DNA from 2 places in the Pradoshia sp. Z3_51 genome. Region 1 is predicted to be linked to the other one. Evidence: riboswitches for the same ligand, from Rfam matches in the RefSeq annotation. Region 1 holds a riboswitch; the other holds the start of a gene.
What was found. A riboswitch is a leader RNA that binds a small molecule or an ion and turns the genes downstream of it on or off. The one in region 1 is predicted to bind lysine.
Positions count from the first base shown of each region.

Region 2: another riboswitch for lysine. It lies ahead of AC4BHA_RS04305 (amino acid permease); the one in region 1 lies ahead of AC4BHA_RS15965 (Na+/H+ antiporter NhaC family protein).

Region 1 covers NZ_JBZAJC010000011.1:58,933-69,113, reverse strand. Annotated here, with positions in the region: gene AC4BHA_RS16010 (ABC transporter ATP-binding protein) at 1-25, opposite strand, end outside; gene AC4BHA_RS16005 (ABC transporter permease) at 30-1,097, opposite strand; gene AC4BHA_RS16000 (MerR family transcriptional regulator) at 1,251-2,144, opposite strand; gene AC4BHA_RS15995 (hypothetical protein) at 2,562-2,708, opposite strand; gene AC4BHA_RS15990 (ABC transporter substrate-binding protein) at 2,977-4,152, shown strand; gene AC4BHA_RS15985 (branched-chain amino acid ABC transporter permease) at 4,224-5,102, shown strand; gene AC4BHA_RS15980 (branched-chain amino acid ABC transporter permease) at 5,116-6,084, shown strand; gene AC4BHA_RS15975 (ABC transporter ATP-binding protein) at 6,059-6,838, shown strand; gene AC4BHA_RS15970 (ABC transporter ATP-binding protein) at 6,838-7,545, shown strand; lysine riboswitch at 7,789-7,969, shown strand; gene AC4BHA_RS15965 (Na+/H+ antiporter NhaC family protein) at 8,116-9,696, shown strand.
Region 2 covers NZ_JBZAJC010000002.1:130,710-140,890, forward strand. Annotated here, with positions in the region: gene AC4BHA_RS04270 (MIP/aquaporin family protein) at 129-968, shown strand; gene glpK (glycerol kinase GlpK) at 1,029-2,519, shown strand; gene AC4BHA_RS04280 (glycerol-3-phosphate dehydrogenase/oxidase) at 2,691-4,361, shown strand; gene AC4BHA_RS04285 (lactonase family protein) at 4,500-5,564, shown strand; gene AC4BHA_RS04290 (hypothetical protein) at 5,606-5,827, opposite strand; gene AC4BHA_RS04295 (peroxiredoxin family protein) at 5,912-6,460, opposite strand; gene gntK (gluconokinase) at 6,621-8,159, shown strand; lysine riboswitch at 8,267-8,467, shown strand; gene AC4BHA_RS04305 (amino acid permease) at 8,600-10,039, shown strand.

The sequences.
Region 1 (10,181 bases):
CCTCTTTTAATTCAAGTAATGCCATTATGTTAACCTCCTATCGCGTCTAAAGGATCGATTTTGACAATAGTCTGTACAGAGAATAGCGCTCCAAGTATAGATACAATAACCAGGACAGCAGCGTATATCAGCATATCCATATAGTTAAAGGCAACAGGAACAGCTGCTGGTAAGAAATATCCGGTTATAAGAGTTAGGGTGAAACCAACAATAACTCCTGCTAAGGATAGGATAAATGTTTGGGCAATCACTGATTTGGACAAATAGCTGTTGGAAATTCCCTGTGCTTTCATAACTCCGAAAATACTGATTTTTTGAATGGTTAATACATAAAGGAATATCGCCAGGATGACGGCAGATATGATAAATAGAAAATAGATCATAAAGGTTAATGTCAAGTTTTGTTCGGAATATCCGGGCATGTTTTCAATAAATGTTTGTGTTGAAACCACACTAAGTGAATCGTCGACAGCGACGCTTTCTAAGTTATCTGTACGAATGACATAACCATTAATTTGATCATCTTTTTGCTCTGCTGCATCACCAAAACGAACTTCCTGTATCGTTTCCAGTGATCCATACAATACTGGTGCAGCATTAAATTTTGCATCCTCAGTGAATCCGGTAATCGTAAGAGTGATGTCCGTAGAAGAAAGGCTCAATTCATCGCCAATTTTAAACCCTTCATCTTTGAGAGAATCATCGGCTATTACATCACCCATTTTACTAAAAGCCTTCCCTTCACTTACATCAGGCATAATAAATTCATCTTCATTGATACCGAAAAGTGAGACATTTGTTTTTATATCATCTGTTTTTGCGATGGAGTTTACTTGAGACAAAATGGCGTATTCATCTGTACCGTCCCCCTCAAAATCGCCGATTGCCAAAGTTGATTGCGGGAGATTTATATCTGATTCATCCGTCAGTATGACTCCATCTGCCTCCCATTTATCAACGGCTTCTTTATTTAGGTTTTCAAGCCCATTAGCTAATCCGGATAAAAAGAATACTAGGTAGGAAACGAGTGTTAAAACACCGACAATTAATAAAAAGCGAAGTTTATTATTCTTTATTTCATTCCAGGCTAAAAACATGTACCCCATCCTCACATTATTTGTATTTAGAATATAATTAATATATAGATAATGTATAAGAAAAATATAATAATAGCAAATAATTGAATTTGAGGTAAATTTAATTATGAAAAGAAAAATGCCCCAACAGGAATTGGGGCATGAAGTAAGTATTTAATTTTTATAATCATTAATCTGACTCATGATGTTCAGCCAGTCTTTGTCAAACGGAGATACATCCCAGCGAGGTTCTTGTTTTTTGCTTTCTTTAATTCCTAAACCGCCGATGATGAATTTTAACTTTGGATTTTGCTTATAAAGAATATCTATATATTTTTGGGCCTTCAGTTCGTGTTCATCACTGGAGATAGAAATGGCCACTATCTCAATATCTTTTTCCTTAATCAACTCATCCAACCCATCAAGTGGTGTATCGGCGCCTATATAATAGACTGGATAATGCTGCTCTTTTAAAAAGAGAGTAAAGAGGATTAATCCAAGTTGATGATGCTCTCCTTCCGGACAAATGGCAATCACTTTGGGTAGAATGGGGGATGAATGGAAAATCGTAAAAAAATTAATGGCACGCTGAAGCACAATATTACTGATCATATGCTCCTTAATAACAGACAACTCTCCCTTTTCCCAAGCATCTCCAACTTTATACATAAGTGGGACGACAATTGAATAAAAGACCGTTTTATAATGAAATTGAGAAAAATATAAATCAAAGAGCTGATTGCATCTCTCGGAATCAAAATGTAGCGTTGCTTCAAATAATTCATTAATTTGCGCTTCAAATGAATGATTAATCGTGTTGTCGATTAATTGCTCCTTTTCAATTTCACCTTTGTGGATTTTCAGAAGCTGAACTGCCTGGCTGACGCTCATCTTATGATCCTGAACCTGTTTTTTGAGCCATTTTAAATCATTTACATTTTCTTCTGTATATACTCTATGACCCGATTCAGTACGTTTCGGAGTAATAGCATGATAACGGGTTTCCCATGATCGAATAGTAACAGTTGGCATATCTAATAATTTAGAAACAGCATTAATCTTATACATAAAATAACCTTTCTTTTACAAGTACTATAAATTCTCTATATTTTAACTGTATATTAAGTTTATAAAAGAATGCAATTCCTGGGTTACTATTTAGTTTTGGATTTTGTTAGGTTTAGGAAAAAAGAGTTACTTTAGTGGGGTAGTTTTTTTAAATGGAAGAGTTATGGATTGAGGTAATTCAATATTATAATAGAGGTAGTGTTGAAATTAATAGAAAACATACAAAGATAGTTCAGCCATTCCTTTATAACATAATCCCTGAACATTTTTTTAAGAGATGAACTACCAATAATATATGCACTCTAAAAAGAAAATTATGATTTGTGGATGATTTTAAGGAATATTAAAAAAAGTAGGCATTTCATACATAAAAGAGAACCCAGTCAAGAGACTGGGTTTCTTCAGTTTTAATATAATTTAAGGCAGTCTAGTTTCTTGGTTCTTTAGGCGATTTTGTTGATCCGGTTTACGGCCTTTATCAATTGCGTTTTCTGGCTTCTTCTGACTGTTTTGAACTTTTCTTTCGAGTTCTAGTAATCCTTCAGTGTTATTTTTGTCTGTCATATTGTCGCCTCCTAACGTGTTGGTTATATTTTTCATTCCTGTATTCTTGAGCTGAAAACATCTTTATCCAGCTAGCGTATTTAATATTTTGCTGATTATCCCTATAGATTTAAGTGAATTTATAGGATAACAGTTAGCAGATTTTAAAATAAAAAAATATATGTACATATTTTCCAGTAGGGGTTAAACTATATTCAGAATATTTTAATCTTTCGATCAAATCACCGTTTCATATCTTTATCTATAAGAAAAATAGGGGGCATGTGTAATGAAAAAGAAGAAACTAGCTGGTATTATTCTTTCATTATCATTAGGTATGGGTGTTTTGGCCGGCTGCGGTGGAGAGAAATCAGGCGGCGGAGAAAAAGGAGATACGATTAAAATTGGAGCCAACCTTGAGTTAACTGGCGGTGGGGCGTCCTATGGTCAATCCATTGTGGAAGGGATGGATCTGGCACTTGAAGAAATAAACAAAGAAGGTGTCGGTGGCAAAAAACTGAAAATAGTAAAATATGATAACAAGTCAGATGCAGCAGAAGCAACGACCGGAGCAATCAAGCTTGCCAGCCAGGATAAGGTGGATGTCATGATTGGTGCGGCGACAAGTACAAATACATTGGCGCAGGTCCAGGTTGCCAATGATAACAAAGTTCCATTAATTACACCTACAGGGACGAACGAAACGATTACTTCGAAGGATGGCAAGGTTAATGAATATGTTTTTAGAACGTGTTTCATTGATCCGTTCCAGGGAACAGTTGCAGCGAATTTTGCTCAGCAGGAATTAGATGCAAAAACAGCTGCTATCTATATTGATAGCTCCAGTGACTATTCCAAGGGGCTAGCTGCAGCATTTAAAGATGCATTTACAAAAGCAGGCGGTCAAATTGTAGCAGAAGAAGCATTCCTGCAAAAAGATACCGATTTCCAATCAACATTGACAAGAATCAAAAAAGCAAATCCGGACTTTGTTTTTGTTCCAGCATTCTATGAAGAAGTTGGATTAATTTTAAAACAAGCACGTGAGTCAGGAATTGAAGTTCCAGTTATGGGAGGAGACGGTTGGGATTCTCCTAAGTTACTAGAAATTGCCGGTAAGGAAGCGCTGAATAATACCTTTATCACGAACCATTATTCTGCTGGAGATCCGGACAAAAAAATCCAGGATTTTGTATCGGCATTTAAAAAGAAATATAAAGATAAATCACCGGACGCCTTTGCAGCACTTGGTTATGACACAGCCTACTTCATTGCAGATTCGATAAAACGCGCAGGAGATGACGCAACACCTGAAAAAATTAAAGATGCACTTGCTGAAACAAAAGATTTACAGCTTGTATCGGGGAATTTAACGATGGATAAAAATCATAATCCGGTTAAATCTGCGGCCATTTTAAAATATGAAAATGGTGAGCAAGTTTTTGAAACAAAGGTAAATCCATAAGAATGAGGAATAGGAAGCTTTGTGATAAAGCTTCCTATTTTTGAAATAATGACCGAGGGGAGTCTAAGGTTATGGAATTTATTCAGCAACTTGTAAATGGGATATCACTTGGCAGTATTTACGCGTTAATAGCGCTCGGTTATACGATGGTGTATGGAATTGTAAAATTGATTAATTTTGCACATGGCGATGTATTTATGGTTGGAGCCTTCATCGGCTTTTATGCGATTACGTTTATGGAATTATCTTTTTTTCCCGCACTGCTTCTTGCCATGGTTGCCTGTGCTATCTTTGGAGTTTTGATTGAACGGATTGCGTACAAGCCTCTGCGTAATGCGACTCGTATTGCGGCACTCATTACGGCCATTGGGGTTTCCTTATTAATCGAAAACGGGATGATCCAAATCAGGGGAGCGCAGCCTGAAGCATATCCAAATAATGTTCTGCCAGCAGATTCAATAGATATCTTTGGTGTTACGATAAAAAGTCAATCGCTGATGATTTTGGGTGTTTCACTCTTCTTGATGATCGTTCTGCAATTTGTTGTTCATAAAACTAAAATTGGCCGGGCGATGCGTGCAGTTTCATTTGATGCAGATGCTGCTAAATTAATGGGAATCAGCGTAAACAATACAATTTCTGCTACGTTCGCAATCGGATCAGCACTTGCGGGAGCAGCGGGTGTTATATTTGGGACCTACTATACAAAAATAGAGCCATTAATGGGAGTAATGCCGGGACTTAAGGCTTTCGTCGCCGCGGTCCTTGGAGGGATTGGCATTATTCCAGGTGCCATGGTAGGCGGTCTGTTGCTTGGTGTAGTAGAGGGGTTGGTAAGTGCCTCCGGTTTATCCTTATGGAGGGATGCAGCTGCATTTGTTGTCCTCATCTTGATATTAATTTTTATGCCGCAGGGCTTGTTCGGAAAAAACAGAAGAGAAAAAGTGTAAGGGAGACATGGCGATGGCAATTCTTAAGAAGGTTAAAGGTTTTTGGCTCTCTATTTTACTCTCATTCGTCTTGTTTATCGTGGTACAGGTTCTTATTTCAGGCGGATATTTAAATGCTTTTAATACTAATCTTATTGTGACAATTGGAATTAATATTATTCTGGCAGTTAGTTTGCATCTAATTATTGGAATTACGGGCCAGTTCTCGATTGGACATGCTGGCTTTCTGGCAATTGGGGCATATGCTTCTGCTGTCATGTCTATGATGCTAGAGGTCTCATTCTTATCTGCCTTATTAATGGGAGGGATTGCAGCGGCCTTGGTAGGCATGCTTATCGGGATCCCGAGCTTGCGTTTAAAGGGAGATTATTTGGCGATTGCCACTCTTGGGTTTGGAGAAATAGTTCGTATTGTTTTTCTTAATATGGACTCCGTTGGTGGGGCAAGAGGGATGATGGTCACGCAAATGACAACCTGGCCTTGGGTTTTTGCCTGCTTACTAGTGACCATTATCGTCATTCGGAATTTCACTAATTCTACTCACGGTCGTGCTTGTATATCTGTGAGGGAAGATGAAACAGCAGCTGATTCCATGGGTATTAACACAACCTATTATAAGGTGGCTGCCTTTGTCATTGGTGCCTTTTTTGCTGGGATTGCCGGTGGGTTATATGCTCATAACTTTTATATTATTAATCCGTCAACCTTTGGTTTCCTTCGGTCGTTTGATATTTTAATATTCGTCGTGCTTGGGGGATTGGGCAGTATGTCAGGTTCTGTGATTGCAGCAATTCTCCTTACATTAATTTCTTCCTTCCTATCAGATTATTCTGATACGCGGATGATTCTTTACAGTATTATCCTAATTGTGACAATGCTGTACAGACCGCAGGGATTGATGGGTACAAAGGAAATTACCTCATTTTTCAAAAGGAAGACAAAAGGAGGCATGAAGGATGCAAACCACCAAACCACTGCTTAAGGTTGACCAAATTGGAATTCATTTCGGAGGGTTAAAGGCTGTAGCAGATGTATCTATGGAGCTGTATCCCGGTGAACTGTGCGGCTTAATAGGACCGAATGGAGCAGGGAAAACCACCTTTTTCAACCTTTTAACTGGTGTGTACGTACCATCAGAAGGAACCATTCATTTAAACGACGATAAGCTTAACAAATTACCGCCTTATAAAATTACAAGAAAGGGAATTAGCAGGACATTCCAAAATATTCGCTTGTTTGGAGATTTATCTGTCATAGATAATGTCAAAGTTGCTTATCATTCACAGGCTAAACATTCTATGCTCAGTTCAATTATACGAATGCCTAATCATTTTTCGGGAGAATTGGAAATGGACCAAAAGGCTGTAGATTTCCTGAAAATATTTAATCTGGATTCTTATCGTGATGAAAAGGCCAAGAATCTTCCATATGGAATGCAACGCAGACTTGAAATAGCCAGAGCCCTAGCAACGGGTCCGCGGTTACTGCTGCTGGATGAACCGGCAGCGGGTATGAATCCGAAGGAAACAAGTCAGCTGATGGAGTTAATCAGCTTAATACGTGAAAAATTTGATTTAACTGTACTTTTGATTGAGCATGATATGCAGCTTGTGATGGGGGTATGTGAACGTATTTATGTACTTGATCATGGACAATTAATCGCACACGGTACACCGGATGAAGTCCGCAATAATCCTAAGGTTATAGAGGCTTATCTTGGCGAGGAGGTTTCCTGATGCTGAAGGTTGAAGATATTAACGTTTACTATGGAAATATTCAGGCATTAAAAGGTGTCTCTTTTCATATTGACGAAGGGGAAATTGTTACCTTAATCGGTGCAAATGGGGCTGGAAAAAGTACACTACTTAAAACTGTTTCAGGTTTACTTAAACCGAAGCAGGGTCAAATCATGTATCAGGGTAAATCCATAGGTGGAAAAGCAGCTCAAGTGATTGTAAAGCAGGGAATCTCACATGTACCAGAAGGACGGCGGGTTTTTGCCAATATGACAGTGGAAGAAAATTTACAGCTTGGTGCTTATTTACGTAGGGATCGAGCTGGGATTAAAGAGGATATGGAGAAGGTATTTGATCTTTTTCCAAGGATGAACGAACGTCTTAAACAGCCGGCAGGAACATTGTCAGGTGGAGAACAACAAATGCTCGCAATGGGAAGGGCATTAATGGCTAAGCCCAAATTGCTTTTACTCGATGAACCTTCCATGGGATTGGCTCCACTACTGGTTAAAACAATTTTCCTCATAATTGAAGAAATAAATAATGCGGGAACAACTATTCTTTTAGTTGAACAAAATGCTAATTTGGCACTATCGATTGCCAACCGTGCCTATGTAGTGGAGACCGGCAAAATCGTCCTCTCGGGTTCGGCAGATGAGTTAACCTCAAGTGAAAAAGTAAAGATGGCCTATCTTGGCGGACATTAAAGGTGAATCACTCCTCTGTAAACTTTTACAGGGGAGTTTTAGTTTTGTGTGGGTTACAGGAACGAGAGGATTGGATTAATTAGCCTAACATGTTGTCGATCGGGTTACTCGTTAAGCAATTGAGTCAGGCTTCATCCTAATAATTAATCAGATAATTGTAAAAAAATACACATCTATTCCACATTGTGAACAGGAACGTAATCTGTTATATTAGAATAACAATTAGATAGTACCTTATCATTCCGATGGGGTAGAGGCGCAGGATTCAAGAGTAAGCTATGTGAGGATGACAACAGAGAGCATGGCCGAAAGGGGAAACTGCCGAAGCAAGTTGATTAGTCAAAAATGAATTTGCTGGGGTTGTTTTAAATAAAAGCAACACTGTCATTATAAGAGGTTCTTATAATGAGGAGCTACAGGTCGTGATGGAGAAAGAAAAGCTGATAATGGGCTGCAGTAGATATTTCTCTATTGCAGCCCTTCTTTATTCTCTTTTTCATAAAAGGATAGAGCGCAAGGGTCAGCATACACGGCGAGTTCCCCTTATTTATTTGAAGGAGGAAAAAAGGAATGGAGTCGACAGTTTATACGCTTATTCCCCCACTATTGGCAATTCTAATGGTGGCTGTAACAAGGAAGGTTTTGCTTTCACTTGGTGCGGGGATTGTAGCATCAGCTTTAATGCTTACTGATTTTAATATTAGTAATACGTGTATCCTTATATGGGATGCGGTAAAAGGAATCTTTATATCAGATGGATCACTGAATGTATCCAATATATATATTATTTTATTCTTGCTCATCCTTGGCATCATTACGGCTTTCATTTCCATTTCCGGTGGGAGCCGTGCTTTTGGTGAATGGGCGATGAAGCATGTTAAAACAAGAGTTGGGGCTCAGCTGGTAGCTGCCTTGCTTGGAATACTCATCTTTATTGATGATTATTTTAATGCTCTGGCGGTTGGTCAAGTATCACGTCCGATTACAGATAGACATCAAATACAGAGAGCGAAGCTTGCCTATTTGATTGATTCTACCTCAGCTCCCATCTGTGTAATCATGCCAGTATCCAGTTGGGGGGCTTATATTATTGCACTGATTGGAGGAATTTTCATCACTCATGGGGTGACAGAATACAGTTCCTTATCAGCGTTCATTCAAATGATTCCAATGAATTTTTATGCGATTGCGGCGTTGGCAATGGTGTTCATTGTGATCTATCGAAATTGGAATATTGGTTCGATGAAAGTACATGAGGATAGAGCGGTAAAAGAAGGTATTCTTTATAATCCATCCAAGACAGTTCCAGGTGAATTAAAAGAAGATTTACCGAGAAGTACAACTGGAAGGGTTGGAGATTTGGTAATCCCCATTGTAACTCTTATTGTAGGTACAGCGGCTGCGATGCTTTGGACAGGTTATCAGGCAGTTTCTGGACATGCAACACTTCTCACCATTTTTGAAAATACTAATGTCACTAAATCATTGGTTCTGGGTGGTACAATCGGAATTATTGTAACGTTTATTATGTTTTTACGACAAGTTTTTATTTTGCATGGAATTTCTTTAAAGGTTTTCACAGTAGGAGTAAAACACGGAATCGGCTCCATGCTGCCAGCGGTTTATATTTTATTATTTGCCTGGACAATCGTTGATTTAATCGGCAGGCTTGGAACGGGCCAGTATTTGGCTGGACTTGTACAGGATTTAAACTTAAATGTATCCTTTCTGCCATTACTTTTATTTTTAATAGCCGGATTGATGACATTTGCTACGGGTACCTCATGGGGATCATTTGGTATACTGCTCCCGATTGCAGGAGAAATCACGGCAGCAACAGATATTTCGATGATATTGCCGGCAATGGCGGCTGTATTGGCTGGTGCGGTATTTGGTGACCATTGCTCACCGATTTCTGATACAACCATTCTTTCTTCTACTGGTGCCTGTGCGAATCATATTGATCACGTGATGACGCAAATCCCATATGCTTTAATCAGTGCGGGTATAGCTATGGTAGGGTATATTGTCCTTGGATTTACAGGAAGTACGCCGATGGGATTAATCACGGTCATTATCTTGCTGGCATCTTTTGTATGGGTATCTAAGCCCAAAAAGCAGGAGCAATTAGAAAACAGTATTATTCATTAATAGATAGGATGGCTGGATACCGGCCATCCTTTTCTTTTTGTCTCTTTAACTAATAATGTGATGTTTGAACCATAAAATGCTCTACTTAAATTTTTGTTGAAAAGGGTTAAAATTGTATTTCTCCTGTTATAAGACCTATATAAATAATTGCAATAAAAATGGCTAATATGGAAAGGGATATTTTATAAAATAAAGAAATAGATTTCAGACGTTTTTTTAACTTATCAGAAAGATGTAAAGTAAGGATTAGTATAGAAATTCCAATTATTATTGCTAGTAAATCCGTGTAAGTAAATGGCTTACTAATATAACTGTCTAAATAAAAATTAGTCAGGATAATCATGCCAATTAGTAGACATTGTATACCTAAATATTTAATAAGGTTCATTTTTATACTCTCTTCTTTGTAAAAAATTAGCTAAGATAAAAAATTGAAAAAGCTCCCATGATAATTGTGGGTTTCCCCCTTTCACTATCATGTAAAG
Region 2 (10,181 bases), on a different contig from region 1:
GTGTTTAAGTTAATAAGTATGTGGAAAGACATGGAGACACAGGTGGCAGTATTCCTTAATAAGTAGGAATACTTTAGTGCTTGTTTCTTCATTTTTTTTTGAAATTATATGATAGGGAGATGGAAGGAATGACACCATTTTGGGGTGAATTAGTAGGCACGATGATCTTGATTGTTTTTGGAGCAGGAGTGTGTGCTGGAGCCAACTTAACTAAATCTTATGCAAAGGATGCTGGGTGGATTGTTATCACTATAGCTTGGGGGCTTGGTGTTACATTAGGCGTATTTGCAGTCGGCGGCATTAGCGGTGCTCATTTAAATCCTGCTGTTACATTTGGTCTTGCGTTTAGCGGAGATTTTGCTTGGGCAGATGTACCTGGATATATTTTGGCGCAAATGATTGGAGCAATGATTGGGGCAACTCTTATTTATTTACAATACTTACCACATTGGAAGGCGACTGAAGATCCAGGGACAAAATTAGGGGTTTTCGCAACTGGTCCGGCTATTCCTCATACATTTTCAAATTTACTTAGTGAAATTATAGGAACATTTATTTTATTGCTTGGTCTGCAATTTATTGGAGCAAATGATTTTACGGAAGGCCTAAATCCATTCGCAGTCGGTCTTTTAATCGTAGGAATCGGTATGGCTCTTGGGGGAACAACTGGTTACGCCATCAATCCGGCACGTGACTTAGGTCCGCGTATTGCACATGCGATTCTTCCGATAGCGGGGAAAGGCCCATCTAATTGGGGATATGCTTGGATTCCGGTTGTAGGTCCTATTCTCGGCGGATCCTTGGGGGCTTTGTTCCATAAAGCGGTCTTCAATAATACGTTGACAGGCGCTTTCTGGGCAGTATTAGCTGGCACTGTAGTTATCTTGGTAATCGCTTATTTTATGACTAATAAAGATTCAGAACAAGCACTACGACAAGCTAATGATCCAGCAAAAGCAAGGTTATAAGTTACTAACTTTAGAGAAATCGATTATAATATAAAAATTAGTAGATGGGAGATGAAAAAAATGGAGAAATATATTTTATCAATTGATCAGGGGACCACTAGTTCCAGAGCTATTTTATTCAATAAAAAAGGGGAAATTGTACATAGTGCTCAAAAGGAATTTACACAGTACTTTCCAAAGCCGGGCTGGGTGGAGCATAATGCCAACGAAATTTGGGGTTCAGTGCTTGCTGTTATTGCGGGCTGTCTTTCAGAATCAGGTATAGAGGCAACAGATATTGAAGGAATCGGAATTACAAATCAGCGTGAAACAGCGGTGGTTTGGAATAAAGAAACAGGTCAACCTATTTATAATGCGATAGTTTGGCAATCCCGCCAGACAAGAGATATATGCGAGGAATTGAAAAATGCTGACCACAATGATCTTTTTCATTCCAAAACTGGTTTATTAATAGATGCCTATTTTTCTGGGACAAAAGTTAAGTGGATCCTCGATAATGTAGAAGGTGCGCGTGATTTAGCCAATGAAGGAAAATTGTTATTCGGGACAATTGATACATGGCTAATCTGGAAGCTATCCGGCGGTAAAGCTCACGTAACTGATTATTCCAATGCTTCAAGAACAATGATGTACAATATTTATGACCTGCAATGGGATGATGAATTGCTGGAGATATTAGATGTTCCGAAATCCATGCTTCCAGAAGTGCGTCCTTCATCTGAAGTATATGCACAAACCATTGATTATCACTTCTTTGGTAAGAGTATCCCAATTGCCGGTATTGCTGGTGACCAACAGGCAGCATTGTTTGGCCAGGCATGCTTTGAAAAAGGAATGGCTAAAAACACATATGGAACAGGCTGTTTTATGCTCATGAATACTGGTGAAAAACCGGTTAAATCGGAAAAAGGATTATTGACGACTTTAGCCTGGGGATTAAATGGTAAAGTTGAATATGCATTGGAAGGTAGTATCTTTGTAGCGGGTTCTGCTGTTCAATGGCTCCGAGATGGATTAAGGATGCTTAAGGATGCTGCTGATAGCGAGACATATTGCCGGGCAGTTGACTCTACAGATGGAGTATATGTCGTTCCAGCCTTCGTAGGTCTTGGTACTCCATATTGGGATAGTGATGCAAGAGGAGCGGTCTTCGGTCTGACAAGAGGGACTACAAAAGATCACTTTATCAGAGCAACAGTTGAATCTTTAGCTTACCAAACAAAAGCTGTTATTGATGCAATGGAAGAGGAATCTGGAATTGAATTGAAAACATTGCGTGCCGATGGCGGGGCCGTTAAGAATTCATTCTTAATGGAATTCCAGAGTGATATCTTAAACGTGCCGGTTGAAATACCAAAAATTAATGAAACGACTGCCCTTGGAGCTGCTTATTTAGCTGGGCTGGCTGTTGGATTCTGGGAAAGCCAGGATGAAATTGCTGCCCAATGGATCATTGATAAATCATATGAACCAACTATGGAACAAGAGAAACGTAATGAATTAGTTGATGGTTGGGAAAGAGCTGTGGCAAGTACCAGAACCTTTAAATGATAATTCAATTTTGTATGAGTTTTACTCAAAAAATGATATAATGAAAATAAGTTAATATAAGGTTAGAGATTTTAAGAGACCGCGAGTACATTCCTTTAAATAAGGGTAATGTATTTTGTGGTCTCTTTTTATTATCTCAATAGCACTTATCAACAGAGGAGGAACAAGAGGATGGGTTTAAATAGTTTAAATAGACATGAATATAAAAATAAATTACAAAACACACATTTCGATGTGCTTGTCATTGGTGGAGGAATTACCGGAGCAGGGATTGCTTTAGATGCAGCTACAAGAGGGATGAAGGTGGGCCTAGTTGAAATGCAGGATTTTGCAGCCGGTACATCAAGCCGTTCAACCAAGCTGGTTCACGGTGGATTGCGCTATCTAAAGCAATTGCAAGTAGGAGTAGTTGCAGAGGTTGGGAAAGAAAGGGCTATTGTTTACGAAAATGGTCCTCATGTTACAACACCTGAATGGATGTTATTACCCTTCCATGAAGGCGGTACATTTGGTAAATTTACTACTTCCATTGGCTTACAGATGTATGATTTTCTTGCTGGAGTGAAAAAGGAAGAACGCCGCACTATGCTTACAGTAGATGAAACAATTGAAAAAGCTCCATTGGTTAGAAAAGATGGCTTAAAGGGTGGGGGCTACTATGTTGAATACAGAACCGATGATGCCCGCCTGACGATGGAAGTCATGAAAGAAGCGTTTGAACAAGGAGCAAGCTTACTGAATTATGCCAAGGTCGAGGATTTAATCTATGAAAATGGAAAAATAGTAGGTGTAAATGTTAAGGATATATTGGATGAGGATTCCTTCCAAATTAAAGCTAGGAAGATTATAAATGCAACGGGTCCATGGGTAGACTTTATACGTGAAAAAGACAATTCTAAAAAAGGTAAAGTGCTTCAGCTTACTAAAGGTGCACACATAGTGATTGACCAATCCCGTTTCCCTTTGAAACAAGCGGTTTATTTTGATACCCCTGATGGAAGAATGGTATTCGCGATTCCGCGTGAAGGGAAAGCCTATGTTGGGACAACAGATACATTCTATGGTCAAGATCCAATCAATCCAAAAATGACTGATCAAGACAGAGATTATATATTGGATGCTATTAACTATATGTTCCCTTCAGTAAACGTTACTAAAGAGGATGTGGAATCCAGTTGGGCTGGAGTGCGCCCATTAATCAGCCAGGAGGGGAAAGGTGCTTCTGAGATATCCAGGAAAGATGAAACATGGGTATCTGATTCTGGGTTAATTACGATTGCAGGCGGAAAATTGACAGGATATCGTAAAATGGCTGAAACCGTTTTGGATTTAGTAGCTAAACAATTCAGAGATGAAGGATATAAACATTTCGGTAGCTGCTATACTGAAAAAATGCCGATATCCGGCGGCCGTGTTGGAGGCTCAACGAAATTTAGTTCATATATAAGCAAAACTAAAGAAAAAGCAATCGGAACCGGGTTATCAGATACAGAAGCAAGAGAGATTATTTCAACATATGGATCCAATGCTCCGCTTCTGTTTGAAATAGCCCGAAAAAACAAAGAAAAAGCGAGCGAAATAGGGCTGCCATTACCAGTATTGGCTAAATTGGGCTATGCAATTGAATATGAATTGGCTTATACGCCGCTTGATTTCTTTAATCGCAGAACTGGCATGGTCCTATTTGATATTAAGCATGTTCATGAATACAAAGATCAAGTGATTTCGTATATGAAAAAAGTACTGCATTGGACTGAACAGCAAACAGAAATGTATACTAAAGAGCTTGAAACTGAATTGCATGATGCTGCGTATCCACAATCCGAGCTGGTTACGAATTAATATAAATACGGATAAATGACCCCACTTCCTTGAAATATAGGTTGTGGGTTTTTTTTTAAGATTCAATATCTTTAAAAAGGGGAATAGAAATGAAACAGAAACTATTAGTTTATTTAACACGGGATGGGGGCAGTCAAGATGAATGAAATTCAAGGAAATAAGAAAAATGAATGGATGATTTATACCGGATCTTATGCAGAAGAAACAAGTACGGGTATTCATCTATTCAAATTGAACGTGAAAGAAAAAAAACTTGACTTAGTTGAGAAATATACGGGTATTGAAAATCCTTCCTTTCTTGTTATAAATAAAGCTCAGACCCATTTATACGCGGTAAGTGAAGTTGAGTATGGGATGGTTGTCTCTTATGCAATCAATCGGCAATCCGAACAGATTAGAGAGTTAAATCGCAAATCTACGAATGGGATGGCACCTTGCTATGTCAGTCTTAGTGAAAATGAATCTTGTTTATACATTAGTAATTATGGTGGCACGGTAACTAGGATAGAACTACAAGAGGACGGAACACTTGGAGAACATACGACAACAAATGAACATGTTGGATCAGGGGTTTGGGCAGACAGACAGGATGCACCGCATGCTCACTCAATCGTACCGGTACCGAATTCCTCCGTTGTAGTTGCAGCAGATTTAGGTACTGATAAAATTTATGTATACGATGATAAGGATTTTGCCAATTTGGCTAAAATGTCTACTATTCCTGGATCGGGTCCAAGACATTTTGCCTTTCACCCTACATTGCCAATCATGTATGTCATCCAGGAATTAAGCAATACAATCGCAGTATTTGAATTAAATGACCAACATATACCGGATTCTCTTCTAGGGGTGGTTACTACATTGCCGGATGATTACAAAGAGGAAAATACAGCAGCCGATTTGCATATTTCAGAGGATGGCCAATTCTTATATGCCTCAAATAGAGGGCATGACAGTATTGCAACGTACAAAGTGGCAGAATCAGGTATACCGGAAATTATCGCATTTACACATACGGAAGGAAAGGGACCGAGAAATTTCGAGTTAATAGACGAAGAAAAAGTACTTATTGCAGCAAATGAGCAAAGTGATTCATTAGTTTTATTTGAAATTAATAAAGAGGGTATTCCAACCTATACAGGGAATACGATTTCTCTTTCGAAACCCGTTTGTGTTCAAGCGATAGTAAGAAATCAAGAATGATACAAAAAAGCTGGTTTGGATTTTTCCAAACCAGCTGTTATTTAATTAGATTGTTCTTTTAAAGATTGTGTATAAGCCGTAAAGATACCTAAAACAATAATAGCCATTCCACCGTTTAATAGGGAGTATTGCAAGTCCCAATGGCCAGTATATAAATTTTTAATAGACAACACGCTGATCAACATAAGCATCAATGTAATTAAAATATTGTATGCTTTCATTCGTGAAACAACACCCCTTGATTCGTAATTGATCTTTTTCATATATTTTATTTTACTATGGTTTAGGTATAAAATTAAGTATAATTTTGTCTTTTTTGTTATATTTTTCCGTAGATGTTTTGGACGCTAATCTATTGAGTCCATCAGATTTTTTATCGTTTCTTTTTGCAAGGGTCCGATTATTCGCTTTTGTATGATACCGTTGGAGTCAATGAAATAACTGGTTGGGATTGTTATAATTTTATATAATCCTGCAATAGTTCCTGTTTGGTCCAGTAATACAGGATACCCGATCTTATACATATCTTGAAATGCTTGTATGGTTTGCTTGTTTTTTTCTGAATAGGTCATATTCACGCTTAATACAGTAATCTTCTCCATACTATGTTCACTATAAAATTCATTGAGGTCTGGTATCTCTTTTTTGCAGGGAGGGCACCAGCTTGCCCAAAAGTTTAATAAAACTTTTTGACCGCGATAATCAGATAATTTTATGCTTTTTCCGTCCTGAGTTTTTAATTCGAAATCAGGTGCAGATTGACCTTCTTTAATTCCTGTTTGAGTCAAAACAGGTCTAGTTTCCTCTGTAATAGACTCTTTTTGTGTCTGCGTGTAAATAAATAGAAATATGAATAAAAAGAATGGAGCAAGAATGGCAATTGTTTTATTCTTCAATTTGGATGAGGCCTCCTGATGTCGTTTTTATTTAGTAGAAAGTATTTGCCAGTCGTGAAAAAATTAATCAATGGGCATCAAATTGTGTTAAGTTGTTTATAAAAATATGAATAAAGGTAAGAATCTAGTATTGAGCTTTTAGGGAAGTGAGGGAAGATAGATGTTTTATATAGGAGTTGATATAGGAACCACGAGTACAAAGGCTGTATTATTTTCGGGAGACGCATCTGTGCTCAGCACCTATCATGTAGAGTACCCATTATATAGCCCGACTCCACTTACAGCAGAGCAGAATCCTGATGAGATCTTTCATGCTGTACTTAATGCAATAAGAGGAGTAATGGTCCAAAGCCAAATAAATCCTGATGAACTGTCGTTAGTATCCTTTAGCTCGGCTATGCACAGCGTAATTGCGGTTGAGGAAAATGGAAATCCATTAACTCAATGCATTACATGGGCTGACAGCCGTTCAAAGAAGTGGTCCGACTATATTAAAAATGAGAGGAATGGACAAGAAATTTATCGGAGAACTGGAACGCCAATCCATCCAATGTCTCCTCTTACAAAAATCACCTGGTTGATGAATGATTATCCCGAATTAGCGGGTAGGACATATAAATTCATTTCCATTAAAGAATATGTTTTTTATAAATTATTTGGGCAATATGTGATTGATTATTCGGTTGCTTCAGCAACAGGAATGTTTCATCTTAAAAATTTAGAATGGGATTCTGAGGCATTGGCAATCGCGGGTATTACAGAGACCCATTTGTCTAAACCAGTACCAACTACATATTATTTATCTGGCATGGACTCCGCCTATGCTGCGGATATGGGGCTGTTGCCGGATACTCCATTTGTAATAGGAGCCAGTGATGGCGTTCTCTCCAATCTGGGTGTCAATGCGATTGATCCAGGGATTGTAGCAGTCACGATTGGAACGAGCGGAGCCATTCGTACGGTAACAGATAGGCCGATTACGGATGAAAAGGGCCGAATTTTTTGTTATGCATTGACGGATAAGCATTGGGTGATTGGCGGACCAGTTAATAATGGAGGTATGACTTTTAGATGGCTAAGAGATGAGCTGGCTTCAGCGGAAGTAGAAACAGCTAAACGCCTCGGAATTGACTCATATGAAGTACTCACCAAGATAGCATCAAAAGTAGCGCCGGGGGCAGATGGACTACTATTCCACCCATATTTAGCTGGAGAGAGAGCGCCCATTTGGAACCCTGATGCCAGAGGATCGTTCTTTGGCTTGGGACTTCATCATAAAAAGGAACATATGGTCAGAGCGGTGCTTGAAGGAGTCATTTTTAATCTCTATACAGTCTTATTAGCTTTGCAGGAATTGATAGGTGTGCCAAGTAAAATCAGGGCAACGGGGGGATTTGCGCGCTCAGAGTTATGGAGGCAAATGCTTGCGGATATTTTTAATCAGGAAGTAGATGTGCCAGAAAGCTTTGAAAGCTCTTGTTTAGGAGCAGTTGTACTCGGCAGATATGCACTCGGTGAAATTGAAGACCTATCCGTTGTATCAAATTATGTGGGAACTACACATGTCCATACGCCGGTTAAAGCAAATGTAGAAAGATACGAGGAATTACTGCCAATTTACATCAATATATACAGAAAATTGGAGACTGAATATAGCAGTATAGCAGCTTTCCAAAACAAATGGATTAATCATAAATAAGTTGATTTGAAAATAACATTGTCGAATAATATTGACAGCATTCGCGTTTTCACTGTATCCTTTATACAGGAATAATTTAATTTAATACAAATCCTCATCGGACTAAAAGATGAGGTAGAGGTCGCAGATTTTATTAGTAAACTAAAAAGAGAGCCGGAAAGCTTGCTGACTTTAGTTGAAAGGAAAATCTGCCGAAGCGCTCTTTTTTTCCGAAGAGAGCAGCTGGGACTGTATCCGAATAGGTGCAGGACTGTCATGGTCTATATACATCGCGATATGTATATAGACCATGGAGAACTATCCATTTATTGTCTGGTGTGGCTAATCATAAAATGTTGCACACCTTAACAATAAGGTGTGTTTTTTATTTAGTTTATTTACACAGAAATGGATAATTCAAAAATAGAGAGTAACATGACAGCTTTGGAAGGGGAATTATCGTGCACAATAAGAAGCAACTGGGTTTTTGGATTTTAACGGCATTTGTAGTCGGCAATATGGTTGGGTCTGGTATTTTTATGTTGCCGCGTACGCTGGCAGAAGTAGCTAGTCCTGCCGGAGTAATTATGGCATGGGGATTAACAGGATTGGGTGTACTAACTATTGCGCTGGTTTTTGGGAATCTGGCTGTTCGTAAGCCACATTTAACAGGTGGCCCTCAGATTTATGCTAAGGAATTGTTCAAGGAAAATTCTTTAGCCTCAAGATTATCCGGGTTTATGTCTACATGGGGATACTGGATTGGTAATTTTGCAGGTAATATTGCCATCATCACTACGTTTGCAGGGTATTTATCTACCTTCTTCCCAAGTTTGACTAGTACGGCTGAATTGTTCAGTATAGGGAATTTTAGTCTAAAAGTTGGCAATGCTTTAACATTCCTTGTCTGCACAATCATGCTCTGGGGCGTTCATTTCTTTATTATGCGAGGCATAGAGAATGCTGGTAAATTAAACTTTGTGGCGACTGCGGCAAAAGTACTTGGATTTGGATTATTCATTGTAATTGGGCTATTTGCCTTTGAACAATCTAATATTGTACCGTTTGCGGAAACTCGTATAATTGATGGTGAGAGTCGGGGATTACTCAGCCAGGTAAATTTTGCTGCCGTCTCAACCTTATGGGCTTTTGTAGGGGTTGAATCTGCTGTTGTATTCGCATCAAGGGCGAAGAGAAAGGCAGATGTAAAGAGAGCGACCATTTTAGGGCTATTGATTGCCCTGGCTATCTATATGGGAATCAGTACACTTGTTATGGGATTATTAACACAGGATGCACTTATCCATTCAGAAAAACCATTAATCGATGCAATTGAAACGGTGCTGGGACCTGTTGGTGGGAAAGCATTGGCGGTCATTGGATTGATCAGTTTATTTGGTTCAACAATTGGCTGGATCTTGTTAAGCGCTGAAATCCCGTATCAGGCAGCAAAACAAGGTTTATTTATCCCTAAGTTTTTACAGGTCAATAAGCGTGGGATTCCTAATTTCTCTATGATTGTTTCAAATGGTTTAGGTCAATTATTTATTTTCTCAACTATTTCAAATTCAATTGCTCATGCATTTGACTTTATTATTTATATCGCGACACTTTCTTATTTAGTGCCATATTTAATTTCCTCCTCATTCCAACTGAAATTAGTTTGGACTGGCGAGACATATAAATCTGATGAAATGCGTTCACGAATTATTGATGGTACCATAGCCATATTGGCGACGGCATATTCCATTTGGGTGATCATCAAAGGAACGGCTGATTTAAAAACATTTATTTTCGGTGTTATCCTTCTGGCAAGCGGAATCCTATTCTATCGTTTACTGCCTAAAAATATGGAGGAAGTTAAACAACACGAGAACTATTATTTGAAAAAATCTTTTTAACTGTAATAAGAAGCAAACCCATTGTTAAAAGTGGGTTTGCTTTTTTTGGGTATTATTTAAAAGTAAAACGGTGTTATGAAAACTGTTATCGGGAGCAATGATAGAGTGTAATCATGTGAGTTTGATAAATTGACATACCCAA